4 regions of the Serratia sp. DFXYC6 genome follow, and region 3 is predicted to be linked to each of the others. Evidence: predicted binding sites of a transcription regulator. Region 3 holds the regulator's gene; each other region holds the start of a gene.

Region 1 (4,592 bases), 1.3 Mb from region 3:
AATGTACCAATTTGGGGATGAAAATGTTAATCAGCGCCCTGCCAGCGGGTGAACAGATCGGCCGGCAGTTCGATATCAAACTGATCGATCACCCGATTGACGGTCTGATCGATGATGTCTTCCACGCTTTTCGGCTGGTGGTAAAACGCCGGCACCGGCGGCATGATCACCGCCCCCATCTCCGCCGCCTGCGTCATCAGCCGCAGGTGCCCAAGGTGCAGCGGCGTTTCCCGCACGCACAGCACCAAACGGCGGCGCTCTTTGAGCACCACGTCGGCGGCGCGGGTCAGCAGCCCGTCGCTGTAGCTGTTGACGATGCCGGACAGGGTTTTGATCGAACATGGCAGGATCGCCATACCCAGGGTTTTGAAAGAGCCGGAGGAGATGGCGGCGGCGATATCGCGCGCATCGTGAACCACATCGGCCAGCGCCTGCACTTCACGCAGGCTGTACGGCGTTTCCAGCGCCAGCGTCTGTCGTGCAGCGTTGCTCATCACCAGATGGGTTTCCACCTCTGCGACGTCGCGCAAAACCTGTAACAGGCGCACGCCGTAGATCGCGCCGCTGGCGCCGGAAATGCCGATGATGAGTCGTTTCATGAAAAATGGCCTCTGCCGTAAAAAGTAAAAAATAAGATCAGGCAGACTTTGCCGCAATGGCGAGGGATAAGCAAGTTCACAGGAGCAAGGCGCACCGCCGCAGACGCGGCGATGCCCCCTGATGGATCAACGCAGGCGGTTAGCCTTCGTTATGCAGTTCCAGATTTTCCGCTTCGGTTTGTCCCCGCAGCGCCTTGGCGTCGTCGTTACGCAGCGACTCCAGGTATTCCAGATAGCTTTGATCGACGTCTTTGGTCACGTAGATGCCGTTGAATACCGAGCATTCGAACTGGGTGATGTCCGGGTTTTCTTCACGCACCGCTTCGATCAGATCGTCGAGGTCCTGGAAGATCAGCCCATCGGCGCCGATGATTTGGCGGATTTCATCCACTTCGCGCCCGTGGGCGATCAGTTCGTTGGCGCTCGGCATGTCGATACCGTAGACGTTAGGGAAACGCACTTCCGGCGCGGCGGAAGCCAGGTACACGCGCTTGGCGCCCGCTTCGCGCGCCATCTCGACGATCTGCTCTGAAGTCGTGCCGCGCACGATGGAATCATCCACCAACAGCACGTTCTTGTCGCGGAACTCGGCGCGGTTGGCGTTCAGCTTGCGGCGCACCGACTGACGACGCGCCTGCTGGCCCGGCATGATAAAGGTGCGGCCGACGTAGCGGTTCTTCACAAAGCCCTGGCGGTAGGGTTTGTCGAGAATGCGCGCGATCTCCAGCGCGATGTCGCAGGAGGTTTCCGGGATCGGGATCACCACGTCGATGTCCAGATCTTCCCATTCGCGGGCAATCTTCTCACCCAGCTTCTGGCCCATGCGCACGCGGGCGCTGTAGACCGAGATCTTGTCCATAAAGGAGTCCGGGCGCGCGAAATAGACGTATTCGAACAGGCACGGATTGGTTTTCGGATTCTCTGCGCACTGGCGGGTGAACAACTGGCCCTTGGTGGTGATGTACACCGCTTCGCCCGGCGCCACGTCGCGCAGGAATTCAAAGCCCAGGGTATCCAGCGCCACGCTCTCGGAAGCCACCATATACTCGCTGCGGCCATCTTCCAGCGTGCGCTTGCCGATCACCAGCGGACGAATGCCGTACGGGTCGCGGAACGCCAGCAGGCCGTGGCCGATAATCATCGCCACGCAGGCGTAAGCGCCGCGCAGTTGCTGATGCATGGCGGCGACCGCGGTAAAGATGTTGTCGGCCTCCAGCGGATAATGCGGGAAGCGATCCAGCTCGCTGGCCAGCACGTTCAGCAGGATTTCCGAGTCGGAGGTGGTGTTGACATGGCGGCGGCCGCTTTCGAACAGCTTTTGGCGCAGCTCATGGGCGTTGGTCAGGTTGCCATTGTGGGCCAGCGTAATGCCGAACGGCGAGTTGACGTAGAAAGGCTGGGCCTCAGAGGCGCTCGAGCTGCCGGCCGTCGGGTAACGCACATGGCCAATGCCCATGTTGCCCTGCAAGCGTTGCATATGGCGCGCCTCAAATACATCCTTCACCAGGCCGTTGGCTTTGCGCAAACGGAACCCGTTGTGGGCGTCAATGGTGACGATGCCTGCGGCATCCTGGCCACGGTGCTGAAGCACCGTCAGCGCATCATAAATCGACTGGTTTACCGGCATGAAACCGGCGATACCGACAATACCGCACATGTTGTCTTTTCCTCATCAGCGCTACCGCCCCGGCAATTGGGTCGGCAAGAAACTCGACGTGCTCTGCAGGTAGTCAAAGAACCACCTGATGACGTAACTGAACTGGGGAATGAGCTGCGACTGTTTCCAGTCGGCACTCTGTGAAAAGCCGGTAAAGGTATCCAGGAAGAACAGGATCGCCGCGACGATCAATACTCCGCGCAGCGCGCCGAAGCAGATGCCCAACACCCGGTCGGTGCCCGACAACCCGGTTTTCTCTACCAGTGAGCTAATCACATAGTTAACAATAGCCCCTACGATCAAGGTCGCGATGAACAAAATCGCGATCGCGATGCCGTTTCGCACCAGTTCATCTTCAAAACGAGTGAAATAGACCGCAAGGTAAGAGTAGAAATGGCTGGCAACAAAAAACGCACATCCCCATGTCACAAGTGACAATGCTTCGCGAACAAACCCTCGGATCAGGCTCACCAGAGCCGAAAATCCAATCACCGCTATAATGACGTAATCAATCCAGACCATGAACTATTCCAATGATGAATCGCCCCTGCATCCAATTCGCGGCGAATTCTAACAGAAAAAGAAAACGTTTGCGTAGGGGATTTCCTACCACGTTACAAATAAAAAGCGGCGATCAAAAAATTCCCAATCGCCGCGCCTACATAGGTGATTTCGCCTGTAAAAGGCGCGGTTTTTCTCGCTTTCTCTCCACCACTCCTTAATTCAGGGGCGCATCGTGCTGCGCCCCTGCGGGGTTTAACGGCCGTACGGCTTCACCTGCCCGCTCAGCCCGCTGATCGAGTTCAGCGACGGCAGCGCCGCCTGCAGCTTCTGCTTGGAGGCATCCGGGCCGACGTAGATGCGGGTGATCTGCCCCTGCACCGGCGTTGACGGCACGGTAAAGGCGCGATAGCCCGAGAGGCGCAGCGAGGCGACAATCTCGTTCGCCTTGGCGGCATTTTTCAACGCCCCGAGCTGCACAACGTAGGCTTGCCCGGCCGGCGCTTTTTCTTCCGCCGGTTTCGGCTGCGGCGTCGGTTCAGGTTTCGGCGTCGGCTCCGGCTTCGGTACCGGCTTCACTTCCACCGGTTTCGGTTGCGGCGCCGGTTTCGGTTTCACTTCCACCGGTTTGGTTTCTACCGGTTTCGGCTTGGGCTGCGGCACCGGCTGAGGACGCGTCTCGACCGGTGGCGGCGCCACCTGCGCCGGCTGCTGAGCACCTTGCCGCACCGCCTGCTGCGCCGCCGCTTCGTTGGCCGCCTGCTGTTCGACCAGCGCGCCCGCCCCTTCCGGCGGCTGCGCCGGTAGCGGTTGTGTCACCGGTGGCAGCACGTCGTTCTCTTCGACGTCGCCCGCCTTCGGCACCAACGGAATGGCCGCGAATTCATCCTCGTAATGCTTCTTTTTACCGTCCAGCAACCCTGGCAGGATGATCACCCCCAGCGCCACCAGAATCACGGTTCCGACCAGTCGGTTCTGAAATTTACTCGCCACTCACACTCCCCGCATCTCGTCTGACGCCGCCATCACCTGCGCCACGGTGTGGAACGATCCACAGACGATCACAATATCCTGTTTATCAGCATCCTGCATAGCCTGCCGCCAGGCAGTTTCGACATCATTAAAGCGGCGCGGTTCCGTCAGATGTTGCGCCAGCTGTTCGACGCTGGCGCCGCGCGGCCCGTCGAGCGGCGCGCAGTACCATTCATCCACCTGCTCGCTGAGGCAGGCCAGCGTGCCGGCGATGTCCTTATCCGACAGCATGCCCACCACCGCGCGCACCTTGCCGCCGTTGCGCGGCAGTTTGGCCAGACGCCCGGCCAGATAGCCGGCGGCGTGCGGATTGTGCGCCACATCGAGGATCAGCGTCGGCTCACGCCGCACGATCTGGAAGCGCCCAGGCAGCGTCGCCTGCTGCAGGCCGGTGAAAATCGCGCGTTCGTCGATTTCCAGCGGAGAACAGTTGAGCGCCGCCAACGCGGTAGCGGCGTTGGCCAGCGGTACGTTCGGCGTCGGCAGATCGGTCAGCAGCGTGTCGCCGCCCTGCCACTGCCAGCGATCGCCCTGCTCGCTGAAGCGCCAGGCTTCGCCGCGGCGAGACAGCGGCGCGCCCAGCGTTTCGGCAACCTGGCGAATGCTGTCCGGCATGTCGGGTTCACCGACCACCGCCGGTTTGCCGCTGCGAAAAATACCGGCCTTTTCACGGCCGATGCTTTCGCGATCGTTACCCAGCCAGTCGGTGTGATCGAGCGCAATGCTGGTGATCACCGCCACGCTCGGATCGACGATGTTGGTGGCGTCGAGGCGCCCGCCCAGGCCCACTTCCAGGATCACCA
Region 2 (4,592 bases), 610 kb from region 3:
GCTGCTCGTGATCCTGCGCCCACACCGCAGTCGATGCTCCCATCATGGCCAACAAGGCGATAGCCAAACCCGTTTTTTTCATATCTCCTCCCGTTGTGATTAGCGCTATCCGGGCGCCCATCCCTGGCTCACAACAGGGTTTCGGCAAAGGGTTTACCGTTTGACGAACTCGATGACAAACAGCGAATCCAGGCCCGGATAGATTTCCTTGATCACCTGCTTCAGTTCGCCGAGCGACATGTTCTCCTGCTGTGCGTGGCGTTCAGTCAGCGCGTCCAGGCGCACCGGCGTTACCGACAGCACTTCGATAAAGCAGAAAAATACGCCGTCTTCATTGCGGCTTACGCGCAATACCTCGCCCGGTTCGAAGTGCGACTCACTGGCATCCCGAATGGTGATGGTTTTGCGCCCGGCCAGAATATCTTGCTCAAAGCGGCTGAAGAAAGTTATTTCACGGCTCATTTTAGATCCTTTTTCATCACAACACCGCAACATAAGTCATTATGCCGCTTGCTTTTCTGACGCAGATCCCTCTTTTGAGTTAGAGGCCGCTTTTTTCGCTTTCGCTTCCGCCGGTTTCTTGAGGGTTTCCGCCGGTGAAGCGCCGCGCAGAATCAGACCCAGCGCATCTTTATTCTCTGCCAGGAAGAAGCTCAGCCCTTCGCGCTGTTCGTCGTCCAGGTTCAGCGGCGCCTGTTGCAGCCACTCTCCGAGGTTATCCGCCAGATCCAGCATTTTGTCGTAGGCGTCGGCTTCTTTCTTGCTCGCGAAAGTCATTTTTTCCTCACCGTTTCTCACCACCACATATTTAACTTCAACCGCCATGCGTGCGTCCTCAAATACTCAAATAACTGTAATTACATACAGTATAAATAGATAATGGCGGGAGGGCAAACCGCCGCCCGCCTTCGGCTTATTTCAGCAGCCGCACCTTGCAGCTCTTGCCTTTGATTTTGCCCTGTTGCAGCTGTTGCAACGCCTTGCGCGCGCTGGCTTTACGGATCGCGACGTAGGCATGCACCGGGAACATGTCGATCTTGCCCACTTCCGCCGCCGTCAGCCCGGCATCGCCGGTCAGCGCGCCAAGGATATCGCCGGGACGGATCTTCGCCTTGCGGCCGCCGTCGATGCACAGCGTCACCATCTCTGCCTCCAGCGAGCCGTTGGCCGCCCCGCTCAGCTCGGACACCGGCGCCCAATCGACGGTCATCTGCAGGTAGTCTTCAATCGCATGCGCCCGCGCCATCTCCTGCGGCGTGCACAGGCTGATCGCCAGCCCGCTCATGCCGGCGCGGCCGGTGCGGCCGATACGGTGCACATGCACTTCGGGATCGAACGCCAGTTCGTAGTTAACCACCAGCTCCAGCTCTTTGATGTCCAGCCCGCGAGCGGCGACGTCGGTCGCCACCAACACTCGGCAACTGCGATTGGCGAAGCGCACCAACACCTGATCGCGGTCGCGCTGCTCCAGATCGCCATGCAGCGCCAGCGCGCTGATGCCGCGGGCCTCCAGGGCCTCAAGCACTGTCTGACAATCGCGCTTGGTATTGCAGAACACCACGCAGGACGCGGGTTGATGGTAGCGAATGGCCGACACCAGGAGCGCCGGACGCTGCTCGCGCGTAGTCTCATAAAAGCGTTGTTCGATAGCGGTCTGCGCTTCGTCATCGTCCACTTCGACGCTCAGCGGCTGACGCTGAACACGCTCGCTGATGCGTTCGATGCCCGCCGGATAAGTGGCGGAAAACAACAGCGTCTGACGCTGCGGCGGCGTGTAGCTGATCACATCGTCGATATCGTCGGCGAAACCCATATCCAACATGCGGTCGGCCTCATCCAGCACCAACACCTTCAGCTCGTCCAGCAGCAGCGTTTTCTTGCGCAGATGCTCCTGAATGCGCCCCGGCGTCCCCACCACGATGTGTGGCGCGTGCACCAGCGAGTCGAGCTGCGGCCCCATCGGTTGGCCACCGCACAGCGTCAGAATTTTGATGTTTTGCGTGAAACGCGCCAGGCGACGCAGCTCTTTGCTCACCTGATCGGCCAACTCGCGAGTGGGGCAGAGCACCAGCGCCTGCGTGGCAACCTGAGTAACGACGATGTTATTCAGCAAGCCAATGCCGAATGCCGCCGTTTTGCCGCTGCCGGTTTTCGCCTTGGCGCGCACGTCTCGCCCTTGCAGGATAGCGGGCAACGCGGCGGCCTGCACCGGCGTCATTTTGGCGTACCCCAGTTCGTTGAGGTTGGCCAACTGTTCGGCTGGCAGAGGCAGAGAAGAAAAAGAAACTGTGCTCACGGCGATAACTCTTATAAGACGAATGGAATGGCGGCGCGCCCGCAGGTTGGCGCCGAATCAGCGGTAAATGATAACAGAGATGGGCGGCGTTACGGGCTGCGGGCATAAAAAAACCCGCCGGCGGCGGGTTTCTTGGCGGCTCAGTCGTTAAATCGCAACGACGTTGGCTGCAGCTGGGCCACGTTGGCTGTCCTGGATGGAGAATTCAACCTGCTGGCCTTCAGCCAGAGTCTTGAAACCATCGCTAACGATAGCGGAAAAATGAACGAAAACGTCTTTAGAGCCGTCGGCAGGCGTGATGAAGCCGAAACCTTTGCTTTCGTTGAACCATTTAACGTGACCAGTGATCTTGCTCATTTGTGTTTCCTTTACTTGATAAACCTGCCTTGACGGCACGAGACGCGAAAACCTTGCTATATATAGGCCTTCTTTCGCCGTCGCTTATTAACGCACAATCGCCCAGGCAGGGCAAATATTTCTGCTTGTTATAAAAACAGTAAGTTAGCAACAAACCTGGCGCGGTGGCTGTGAACGCAATCGTTTTCGTATATACTGCCCGCCGATCATCAATCCGCTTACTTTCACCGATCCAGGTACGAAACTATGTTAACGATTGGAACCGCCCTGCGCCCTTCCGCCACCCGCGTTATGTTGCTCGGCTCCGGGGAGCTGGGTAAAGAAGTCGCCATTGAATGCCAGCGCCTCGGTCTGGAAGTGATCGCCGTCGATCGCTATGCCGACGCCCCCGCCATGCATGTGGCGCACCGCAGTCACGTCATCAATATGCTGGACGGTGACGCGTTGAAAGCCGTTATCGAACAAGAGCGGCCGGACTATATCGTTCCCGAAATCGAAGCGATCGCCACCGCCATGCTGGTGGAACTTGAACGTCAGGGCCACCGCGTGGTGCCCTGCGCCGAAGCCACGCGCCTGACCATGAACCGCGAAGGCATCCGCCGTCTGGCGGCGGAAGAACTTGGCCTGCCCACCTCCAGCTATCGCTTTGCCGACAGCGAAGCGGCTTTCCGGCAGGCGGTCGAGCACATCGGCTACCCGTGCATCGTCAAACCGGTGATGAGTTCTTCCGGCAAAGGGCAAAGCCTGATCCGCGCGCCTGAGCAGCTGCAAAGCGCCTGGGATTACGCGCAACAGGGTGGACGCGCCGGCGGCGGCCGGGTGATCGTCGAAGGGTTGGTAAGATTTGATTTTGAAATTACGTTGCTGACCATCAGCGCCGTGGACGGCGTACATTTCTGCGAGCCGATCGGCCATCGTCAGGAAGACGGAGATTATCGCGAATCCTGGCAACCGCAGCGCATGTCAGCCACGGCGTTGAGCCGTGCTCAGGCTATTGCGGAGAAGGTGGTGAAAGCCCTGGGCGGGTTCGGCCTGTTCGGCGTGGAGCTGTTCGTCTGCGGCGACGATGTGATCTTCAGCGAAGTGTCTCCGCGGCCGCACGATACCGGCATGGTTACGTTGATCTCACAGGATCTGTCCGAGTTCGCCCTGCACGTTCGCGCGTTTCTCGGGTTGCCGATTGGCGCCATCCGCCAGTTCGGCCCTTCCGCTTCGGCGGTGATCCTGCCGCAGCTCACCAGCAGCGATGTGCGTTTCAGCGGACTGGAAAATGCGCTGCACGGGCACAACCAGCTGCGCCTGTTCGGCAAACCGGAGATCGCCGGGCAACGTCGTTTGGGCGTAGCGCTGGCGACGGCGAACACGACGGAACTGGCGGTGGAGCAAGCGAAACAAGCCGCCGCCGCCGTGACGGTCAACGGCTGATACTCACGGGGCCGCTTGCGCGGCCCCGATAACGTCAATAGTCTTCGTCTTCTTCAGCATCGTCATCCCGCGACGCCTCCGGTGCGGCCTCATGTTGCTCGTCTTCGTCATCGAACAATACCGCAACCTGAGCACCCTGATGCTTCTCGCGAATTTCCTGCGCAACGCGAGCAATGGCCTCACCGCTGCTCATGCCCTGCTCCATCAGTTGATGGATGCGATCCGCCGCTTCCTGCTGCTCCGCGTGATTCAGTAATGGCATACCTGCATGCATGTGTCGTTCTCTCCGGCAAAAGGGAGAAGGAGTATACGCGCTAACGCGGCGGATCCCAACGTCTGGTGCGTCAGGCCGGTTGCGAACAGCCGTTATCGTTGCGCCACTGCTTCAGGCGATGCCGCCACAGCATGACATGCCACCCCTGCTTCAGGCCGCGCGCATTGGCGAACATCGCTCTGTCGATACCACGCTGATAGAACTCTTCGGTGATCTGACTCTGAGCGGCCGGTTCCGGCT
Region 3 (4,592 bases):
CACAGCAGTTGCGCGAAGGCGAAGCCGGCCAGAAAGATGCTCAGGCTGGCGCTGACCGCGCCGGCGGAAATTTGCAGTTCCTCCCGCATGGCGCCGAAGGCGGGCAGGTACATATCGGTCGCCAGATAACCCAGCATGCTCAGGCCGGCGAGGTAGAACATAAAGCCAAAAGAATTTCGCATGGTATTTCTCGTTAATATTTTAGTGTCGCAGGTTTTTAGCGCCGGCCAGTGTATCCGGCTGGATCTCTGCTTGTGAAACGGTAATATTTGCAAAGTGCTGTTAAAAAAATTGAAGGCAAAGCGATGTGGTCTGAATATTCTCTTGAAGTTGTTGACGCGGTCGCGCGCACCGGCAGTTTCAGCGCGGCGGCGCAGGAGCTGCACCGGGTGCCGTCGGCGGTGAGCTATACCGTGCGGCAACTGGAACAATGGCTTGCGGTGCCGCTGTTTGAGCGGCGTCACCGTGATGTGGAGTTGACGCCGGCCGGCGCGCTGTTTATCAAGGATGCGAGAGTTGTTATCAAAAAAATGCTCGACACCCGTCGCCACTGTCAGCAGGTGGCCAACGGGTGGCGCGGCCAGCTGAATATCGCAGTCGACATCATCGTCAAACCCCAGCGCAGCCGCCAGCTGGTGCTGGATTTCTACCGCCATTTCCCCGATGTTGAACTGATGCTGCAACCCGAAGTGTTCAACGGCGTTTGGGATGCGTTGGTGGACGGCAGGGTGGACATGGCGATCGGCGCCACGCGCGCGGTGCCGGTCGGCGGCGGCTTTGCCTTCCGCGATATGGGCTACATGAACTGGCTGTGCGTAGTCAGCCCACAGCATCCGCTGGCGCAGCTGGCAGGGCCGTTAAATGACGATCGGTTGAGGCCGTACCCTGCGCTTTGTCTGGAAGACACCTCGCGCAATCTGCCCAAGCGCGTCACCTGGACGCTGGATAACCAGCGGCGGCTGGTGGTGCCGGACTGGACATCGGCGCTCGACTGTCTGTGCGCCGGGCTGTGCGTCGGCATGATGCCGGCGCATCGGGCGCTGCCGCTGGTGCAGCGCGGTGAGCTGAAGGCGTTGCAGCTGCAGCAGCCGTTTCCCGCCAGCCCTTGCTGCCTGACCTGGCAGCAGGATAAACCGTCGCCGGCGATGAGTTGGCTGCTGGCGTATCTGGGCGATGGCGAGACGCTGAATCAGGAGTGGCTGAGCGAGGCGGCGCCGGAAGCCGTGCAGGCTTCCGGCTCAGGGGATTAGCGGCGGTAGTCGATGAACGGACCGTCGGCGACCGAACGGCGTTCCACCAGCTTCGGATGCACTTCGATCACCTGCGATTCTTCGCGCTTGCTGATGATGCGATCCAGCAGCATGGTGAAGGCCATTTCTCCCAGGCGCTCTTTAGGCTGGTGAATGGTGGTCAGCGCTGGAGTGAAGTAGCGGGCGTTGCGCACGTTGTCATAGCCGATCACGGAAATATCCTGCGGCACTCGCAGCCCCAGCTCATCAGCGGCGCAGATGGCGCCCATCGCCATGATGTCGCCGCCGCAAAATACCGCGGTCGGCCGCTGTTTTTGCGACAGGATTTGGTGCATCGCCTTGTAGCCGGACTCCGGCTCGAAGTCACCCTGGACGATCCACTCTTCGCGAATGTCGATATGCGCTTCCTGCAGCGCCTTCATAAAGCCCTGATGACGGCCGCCGCCGGTGTTGCGCGACAGCTGGCCCGGGATGGCGCCGATATCGCGGTGACCGCGCTCGATCAGGTAACGGCCGGCCAGATAGCCGCCTTCGAACGCGTTATCGATGATGGTGTCGGTGAAGTCGCCGCGCGCAGCGCCCCAGTCCATCACCACCATCGGGATATTACGGTAGTCCTCCAGCATGCCCAGCAGTTGATCCGGGTATTCGGAACACATGACCAGCAGGCCGTCGACGCGCTTTTGCGCCAGCATCGCCAGGTAGGCGCGCTGCTTGTCCAGATTGTTGTGCGAGTTGCACAGGATCAGGGTGTAACCTTTGCTGTAGCAGCTGTTTTCCACCGCCTCGATCACTTCGGCAAAATAGGGCGCTTCGCTCGAGGTGGCCAGCAGACCGATAGACTTGGTGTGATTGACTTTCAGGCTGCGCGCCACGGCGCTCGGCGAGTAGTGCAGCTCTTTGATCGCGGCCCACACGGCCGCTTTGGTCTCTTCGGCGACGAAACGAGTCTTATTGATGACGTGCGAAACGGTGGTGGTGGAAACGCCCGCGCGTTTGGCCACATCTTTAATCGTTGCCATGTAAGGAATGACTCCTGAACTCACATGTTTACAGCATGTAAGTGTGATGTTAATCGTTTGCCTACGTAGATCCTTCTCCAGAGAAGCGAAAACTGAGTTTTTAGTGTGTTGAAGTCTTCAGCGCTTAATCAGGAGGGGCATGGATGCCGGTACGCAGTTGTGAACTGCGAATTTTGTCGCATATTGAACAAAAGTGGAAGAGGTAATCGAGATTATAAACCGGGAAATGATAACAAGATTTTATCGGCGAACTGTGGGAAAATGATTTGACGTACTAATTGTGCGCCTTTTATCCTTAGGAAAGCCCATTTTAAAGGAGTTGTCATGGATACCGATCTGAAGATGTCTCTGTTCACTACCGTCGGCGCGTTGGCGATGATCATCGCTTTCAGCTTTGTCGCCGCGTTGAACTGATCTCCCGCCGGTTTTAAAAAAGGCGCAGCCTGGCTGCGCCTCGTCACTTCGGCAAGGCCTGCGTTTACGCCAGGTTTTCCGCCGCAAATTTCCAGTTGACCAACGCCCAGAAGTTTTCCAGGTATTTTGGACGCGCATTGCGGTAATCGATGTAATACGCGTGTTCCCACACGTCAACGGTCAGCAGCGGTTTATCTTCACCGGTCAGCGGAGTTGCCGCGTTGGAGGTGTTGACGATCGCCAGCGCACCGTCTGGTTTTTTCACCAGCCAGGTCCAGCCGGCGCCGAAGTTTTTCACGGCGGCATCGGTGAACTGCTCTTTGAACGCAGCGAAAGAGCCGAAGGATTTGACGATCGCCGCCGCCAGTTCGCCCTGCGGTTCACCGCCGCCCTGTGGCGACAGGCAGTGCCAGTAGAAGGTGTGGTTCCACACCTGCGCGGCGTTGTTGAACACGCCGCCGTTGGAGGTCTTGATGATCTCTTCGAGCGATTTGCCCTCGAACTCGCTGCCTTTCACCAGGTTGTTCAGGTTAACCACGTAGGTATTGTGGTGTTTGCCGTAGTGGTATTCCAGGGTCTCGGCGGAGATGTGCGGCTCGAGCGCGTTTTTCTCATACGGTAATGCAGGTAATTCAAACGACATTGCTTCCTCCTTTACAGCGCCACTTTCTTCCCGCCCAGGCGGGAGCCAGATGGGCCGTTTTTTATTGTGGTCATTCAATCTTAACAATTTTCATCATAAAAAACAGGAGGAAAAGCGAGAAATGCGCGTGGGGGAGTGCGATGGGCGATAGCTTGAGCAGGCGGTTGCGACCGGGGCCGCAACCGCGCAGAACAGGGAATTAACGGATGGTTTTCGGCGTCACTACGCGGCGTGCGCCGATGTAATGGTTTTGCCAATAATCGTTGTCGAGCTGGCTGATGCGGATCTCTTCGCCGGTGCGCGGCGACTGGATGAATTTGCCGTTGCCGAGATAGACGCCGACATGGTCCGCCACGCCGCGGTTGTTGATGCGGAAGAACACCAAATCGCCGCTTTCCAGTTCGCTTTTCTTGATCGGCGCCGCGTCGCGAAGGTGATACATTTCGTTGGCGGTGCGCGGCATCTTGATTTTCACCACGTCCTTATAGGCGTAATAGATAAGGCCGCTGCAGTCGAAGCCGGTGCGCGGCGAGCTGCCGCCCCAGCGGTAAGGCTTGCCCATCTGATCCATCAGCTTGGCCATCGCGGTCTGTTTGGCATGCTGGTAACGTTTTTTGTGCGCCGGGCTGAGTTTTAACGGCTTTTCTTCACGCGCCAGTTTGGCGGTGGCCATACCGGCGTCGCGGTGGCGGCCATAGCCTTTTTTATAGCCCTTTTTCGGCGGGGTGACTTTAATCTTGGCGGTTTTCTGCGCTTTGGCCTTGGGTTTGGCGCTGACGATCTTTTTCGCGCTTTTCTCGCTTTTGGCCTTGGCGGTCTTGGTTTTTTTCTCGGGGGCCGTCACTTTGGCTTTTTTGGCGGCTTTATCCGCTTTCTTTTTTCTGCGGTCATCGGGCCGCGCTTCATTAGCATGGCTTTTACGCTGCTCGGCGGCAACGCGCGCCTGTGGCGCAGCGTGCGCCAAATTGAAGAAGAGCTGCGTAAACAGCAGCGCAAAGAGCGTAAGAATTAAACGCATGTCGACGTCACCAACCTTGGCCCCGAAACGGATATCGAAAGAGTTACAGTATTCCCGAACTTCACCATATAAAACAGCGAAGAACTCATAAATAATAATCCATATTGTGAGAAAACGTTAATGACATTTTTTTTGGTTTAAAATCAGCCTGTTGATGTATAAAAAAGCGCCAGGCGACGGTGGCGGATATAATTAAGCCGCGCCGGCATCGCGGCGCAATATATTAGTGAAATGGTCGGATTAAA
Region 4 (4,592 bases), 1.6 Mb from region 3:
GGTGCGATTTGATCACGTGCGCTTTGCCGGTGGCGGAAGCGGCGGATTCGATCACGTCCGGGTAGATGGTGCCCTGCGCCAGCCATTTCACCTGCTCTTGCTTGCAGGCTTCTTCGTCGAACACTTCAACGAACACGCGGCCGATGATTTTACGCTTGGCTTCCGGCTCGTCGACGCCCGCCAGCGCGGTCAGGAAGCGGTTTTCCGCCTCGACGTGCACGATGTTCAGGCCGAAGTGGTCGCCGAACATTTCCATCACCTGCTTGGCTTCGTTCAAGCGCAGCAGGCCGTTGTCGACGAACACGCAGGTCAGGCGTTTGCCGATGGCGCGGTGCAGCAGCATCGCGGTGACGGAGGAGTCAACGCCGCCGGACAGGCCGAGGATCACGTGGTCCTCACCCACCTGCTCGCGGATGCGCTCAACTGCATCTTCAATAATGGTGGCCGGCGTCCACAGGGCTTCACACTGGCAGATGTCCAGTACGAAGCGCTCCAGCATGCGCTGGCCCTGACGGGTGTGGGTCACTTCCGGGTGGAACTGCACGCCGTAGAAGCGTTTTTCTTCGTTGGCCATAATGGCGAACGGGCAGGTGTCGGTGCTGGCGACGGTCACGAAGTCGGACGGGATCGCGGTCACTTTGTCGCCGTGGCTCATCCACACGTCCAGCAGCGGTTTGCCGGCCGGGCTGATGGCGTCTTCGATGTCGCGCAGCAGCGCGCTCTCGTTGACGATTTCCACCTGCGCGTAGCCGAACTCGCGTTCGTTGGAGCCCTGCACATGGCCGCCCAGCTGCATCGCCATGGTCTGCATGCCGTAGCACACGCCCAGCACCGGCACGCCGGCGTTGAACACGTAGTCCGGGGCGCGCGGGCTGCCGGCTTCGGTGGTGCTTTCCGGGCCGCCGGACAGGATGATGCCGCTTGGGTTGAATTCGCGGATCTGCGCTTCGCTAACGTCCCAGGCCCACAGTTCGCAGTAAACGCCGATTTCGCGCACGCGGCGGGCGACCAGTTGGGTGTATTGCGAACCGAAGTCCAGTATCAGGATGCGATGCTTATGGATATTTTGTGTCATGTGAGGCGAATTCCAGCAACAAGAGAAAAAGAGCGAAAATGTGTGTTTCGGGATGGGGCTTGGCGCCCCACCCCGGCCTCTCACTCAGGAGAGGTTAAGGCATTAGCCCATGCGGTAGTTCGGTGACTCTTTGGTGATGGTCACGTCGTGCACGTGGCTTTCCTGAATGCCGGCGCCGCTGATGCGCACGAACTCCGCCTTGGTGCGCAGATCGTCGATGGTGGCGCAGCCGGTCAGGCCCATGCAGGAGCGCAGGCCGCCCATCTGCTGGTGCACGATGGCTTTCAGCATGCCTTTATAGGCCACGCGGCCTTCGATACCTTCCGGCACCAGTTTGTCCGCGGCGTTATCGGTCTGGAAGTAACGGTCGGAAGAGCCTTTGGACATCGCGCCCAACGAGCCCATGCCGCGGTAAGATTTGAACGAACGGCCCTGATACAGCTCGATTTCGCCCGGAGATTCTTCGGTGCCCGCCAGCATGGAGCCAACCATCACGCAAGAGGCGCCCGCGGCGATCGCTTTGGCGATATCGCCGGAGAAGCGGATGCCGCCGTCGGCGATAACCGGAATGCCGGTGCCTTCCAGTGCTTCCACCGCGTCGGCGATGGCGGTGATCTGCGGCACGCCCACGCCGGTCACGATGCGGGTGGTGCAGATGGAGCCAGGGCCGATACCCACTTTCACCGCGCTCACGCCGGCTTCAGCCAGCGCTTTGGCGCCCGCGGCGGTCGCGACGTTGCCGCCGACGATCTGCAGATCCGGGTATTTGGCGCGGGTTTCGCGAATGCGCTGCAACACGCCTTCGGAGTGGCCGTGCGAGGAGTCGATCAGCAGCACGTCAACGCCTGCCGCCACCAACGCGTCGACGCGCTCTTCGTTGCCGGCGCCGGCGCCGACCGCCGCGCCCACGCGCAGACGGCCGTGCTCGTCTTTACAGGCGTTCGGCTTACGTTCCGCTTTCTGGAAGTCTTTAACGGTGATCATGCCCAGCAGGTGGAAGCTGTCGTCCACCACCAGCGCTTTTTCTACGCGCTTTTCGTGCATCTTCTGCAGCACCACGTCGCGCGCTTCACCTTCTTTCACGGTGACCAGGCGATCTTTCGGCGTCATCACCGCAGTGACCGGCTGGGTCAGATCGGTCACGAAACGCACGTCGCGGCCGGTGATGATGCCGACCAGCTCGTTGTCTTCGGTAACGACCGGATAACCGGCGAAGCCGTTGCGCGCGGTCAGCTCTTTCACTTCCTGCAGCGTGGTGGCCGGAGTAACGGTCTGCGGGTCGGTGACTACGCCGCTTTCATGTTTCTTCACGCGGCTGACTTCTTCAGCCTGGCGCTCGATGGACATGTTTTTGTGGATGAAGCCCAGGCCGCCTTCCTGCGCCAGCGCGATGGCCAGGCCGGATTCGGTAACGGTATCCATGGCTGCGGACAGCATAGGGATGTTCAGGCGGATGGTTTTGGTCAGTTGAGTGCCGAGCTCTGCGGTGTTAGGCAGAACCGTGGAGTGGGCTGGAACCAGGAGGACGTCGTCAAACGTCAGAGCTTCTTTAGCGATACGTAGCATGGGCAATATCTCACCAGGGTGGGCTGTGAAAAAGATAAAATATTGCCGCGGCATTATACAGAGCGGAATCGGTTGCCTCCAGCACTTTCTTACAAAAAGTCTTGATTACCTTTTTCAGCCATGTAGTATCGACCAATTAAGTGATTGTTTTGAAATTTGATCTGGGTCACATGTCGCTACCTGTTTCGCCTTCCATTTTTACCGTAAGCCGCCTCAATCAGACGGTTCGCCAACTGCTGGAAAGGGAAATGGGGCAGATTTGGCTCTCCGCCGAGATCTCCAACCTCTCCCAGCCCGCCTCCGGCCACTGGTATTTCACGCTGAAAGACGATCGCGCCCAGGTGCGCTGCGCGATGTTCCGCAACAGCAACCGCCGCGTCACCTTCCGGCCGCAAAACGGCCAACAGGTCCTGGTGCGCGCCAGCATCACTCTGTATGAACCGCGCGGCGACTACCAGCTGATCGCCGAGAGCATGCAGCCCGCCGGCGACGGCCTGCTGCAGCAACAGTTCGAGCAGCTGAAACAGCGCCTGAGCGCCGAAGGGCTGTTCGATCAGCAGTTCAAGCAGCCGCTGCCCGCGCCGGCCAAACGCGTCGGGGTGATCACCTCCGCCAGCGGCGCGGCGCTGCACGATATTCTGCAGGTGTTGCAGCGGCGCGATCCGTCGCTGCCGATCGTCATCTACCCCACCTCGGTGCAGGGCGCCGAAGCGCCGATGCAGATCGTGCGCGCCATCGAGGCCGCCAACCGCCGCGATGAATGCGACGTGCTGATCGTCGGCCGCGGCGGCGGTTCGCTGGAGGATCTGTGGAGCTTCAACGACGAACGCGTGGCGCGAGCGATCTTCGCCAGCCGCATTCCGATCGTCAGCGCCGTCGGCCATGAAACCGACGTCACCATCGCCGACTTCGTTGCCGACCTGCGCGCGCCGACCCCATCCGCCGCCGCCGAACTGGTGAGCCGCAATCAGCTTGAGCTGTTGCGCCAGCTGCAGTCGCAGCAGCAGCGGCTGGAGATGGCGATGGATTACTACCTGGCGCAGCGCCAGCAGCAGTTCACCCGCATTCACCACCGTTTACAGCAGCAGCATCCGCATCTGCGCCTGGCGCGTCAGCAGACGCTGCTGTTCAAGCTGCAGCGCCGGATGGAAGACGGCATGCAGCAACAGCTGCGCCTGGCCGCCCGCCGCAGCGAGCGCGCCCAGCAGCGGCTGGCGCAGGTGCAGCCGCAGGGCCGCATTCACCGCTACCAACAGCGCGTGCAGCAGCAGGAATACCGTCTGCAGCAGGCGATGGAGCGGCAGCTCAACGCCTACCGCCAGCGCTTCGGCGTGGCCTGCAGCCAGCTGGAGACCGTCAGCCCGCTGGCGACGCTGGCACGCGGCTACAGCGTGACGCAAACTCCGCGCGGCGAGCTGCTGAAAACCACCAAGCAGGCGCAGGTCGGCGAACTGCTGAAAACCCGCCTGCAGGATGGTTGGGTGGAAAGCGAGGTGAAAACCATCACCGTCGCTAAAAAGCCGCGCAAGAAGCGCGCGGCCGAGTAAGCCCTACTCCAGCGTAAAACGCTCGCCCGGTTCGCCGTTCACCCACAGCGCGCGCGTTTCGCCTTCCGGCAGGCTGAGCGTCAGCGTGCGCCAGGCCGGACGAAAACGCCCTTCCGTCGCGATGTCCAGCATGATGCGCTGATGGTCGCAGCGCATTTCCCAGCGCAGCCACAGCGCATCGCCCTGCCGCCAACCGTCGCTTTCGCCGTCGTCCTCAAACAACAGCCCGCTGCTCACGCCGCCCCCCTTGAGCGGAAACAGCCGCAGCTCGCGCCGATCGTCGGCGGCCACGTCCACATGCGCCAGCCGCTGCGACAGCGGCAGCGCCGCCCCGGCGCGCACCAGCAGCGGCAGACGCTCCAACGGCGCCGCCAGCGTCACCGTCTGCCCGCCGCCGAACCACT

The links. Region 3 encodes PurR, which represses purine synthesis genes. Its sites were predicted from a motif close to CANGCAAACGTTTGCNTG; they were not measured.
Region 1: the regulator PurR is predicted to act here: its motif matches at 2,836-2,853, upstream of cvpA (colicin V production protein).
Region 2: the regulator PurR is predicted to act here: its motif matches at 2,827-2,844, upstream of purT (formate-dependent phosphoribosylglycinamide formyltransferase).
Region 4: the regulator PurR is predicted to act here: its motif matches at 2,703-2,720, upstream of guaB (IMP dehydrogenase).

What each region holds. Positions count from the first base shown of each region.
Region 1 is NZ_JBXUNV010000001.1:462,684-467,275, reverse strand. Features, by position in the region: gene AC2CGQ_RS02390 (UbiX family flavin prenyltransferase) at 27-599, opposite strand; gene purF (amidophosphoribosyltransferase) at 739-2,256, opposite strand; gene cvpA (colicin V production protein) at 2,278-2,778, opposite strand; gene dedD (cell division protein DedD) at 3,013-3,750, opposite strand; gene folC (bifunctional tetrahydrofolate synthase/dihydrofolate synthase) at 3,751-4,592, opposite strand, start outside.
Region 2 is NZ_JBXUNV010000001.1:1,127,797-1,132,388, reverse strand. Features, by position in the region: gene yebF (protein YebF) at 1-82, opposite strand, end outside; gene yqfB (N(4)-acetylcytidine aminohydrolase) at 154-462, opposite strand; gene AC2CGQ_RS05560 (YebG family protein) at 502-825, opposite strand; gene dbpA (ATP-dependent RNA helicase DbpA) at 914-2,296, opposite strand; gene cspE (transcription antiterminator/RNA stability regulator CspE) at 2,444-2,653, opposite strand; gene purT (formate-dependent phosphoribosylglycinamide formyltransferase) at 2,900-4,078, shown strand; gene AC2CGQ_RS05540 (YoaH family protein) at 4,113-4,352, opposite strand; gene AC2CGQ_RS05535 (glycosyltransferase) at 4,423-4,592, opposite strand, start outside.
Region 3 is NZ_JBXUNV010000001.1:1,734,053-1,738,644, reverse strand. Features, by position in the region: gene punC (purine nucleoside transporter PunC) at 1-182, opposite strand, end outside; gene punR (DNA-binding transcriptional activator PunR) at 306-1,250, shown strand; gene purR (HTH-type transcriptional repressor PurR) at 1,247-2,272, opposite strand; gene cydH (cytochrome bd-I oxidase subunit CydH) at 2,597-2,686, shown strand; gene sodB (superoxide dismutase [Fe]) at 2,751-3,329, opposite strand; gene AC2CGQ_RS08380 (C40 family peptidase) at 3,529-4,347, opposite strand.
Region 4 is NZ_JBXUNV010000001.1:149,347-153,938, reverse strand. Features, by position in the region: gene guaA (glutamine-hydrolyzing GMP synthase) at 1-1,075, opposite strand, end outside; gene guaB (IMP dehydrogenase) at 1,178-2,641, opposite strand; gene xseA (exodeoxyribonuclease VII large subunit) at 2,812-4,188, shown strand; gene AC2CGQ_RS00755 (glycoside hydrolase family 31 protein) at 4,192-4,592, opposite strand, start outside.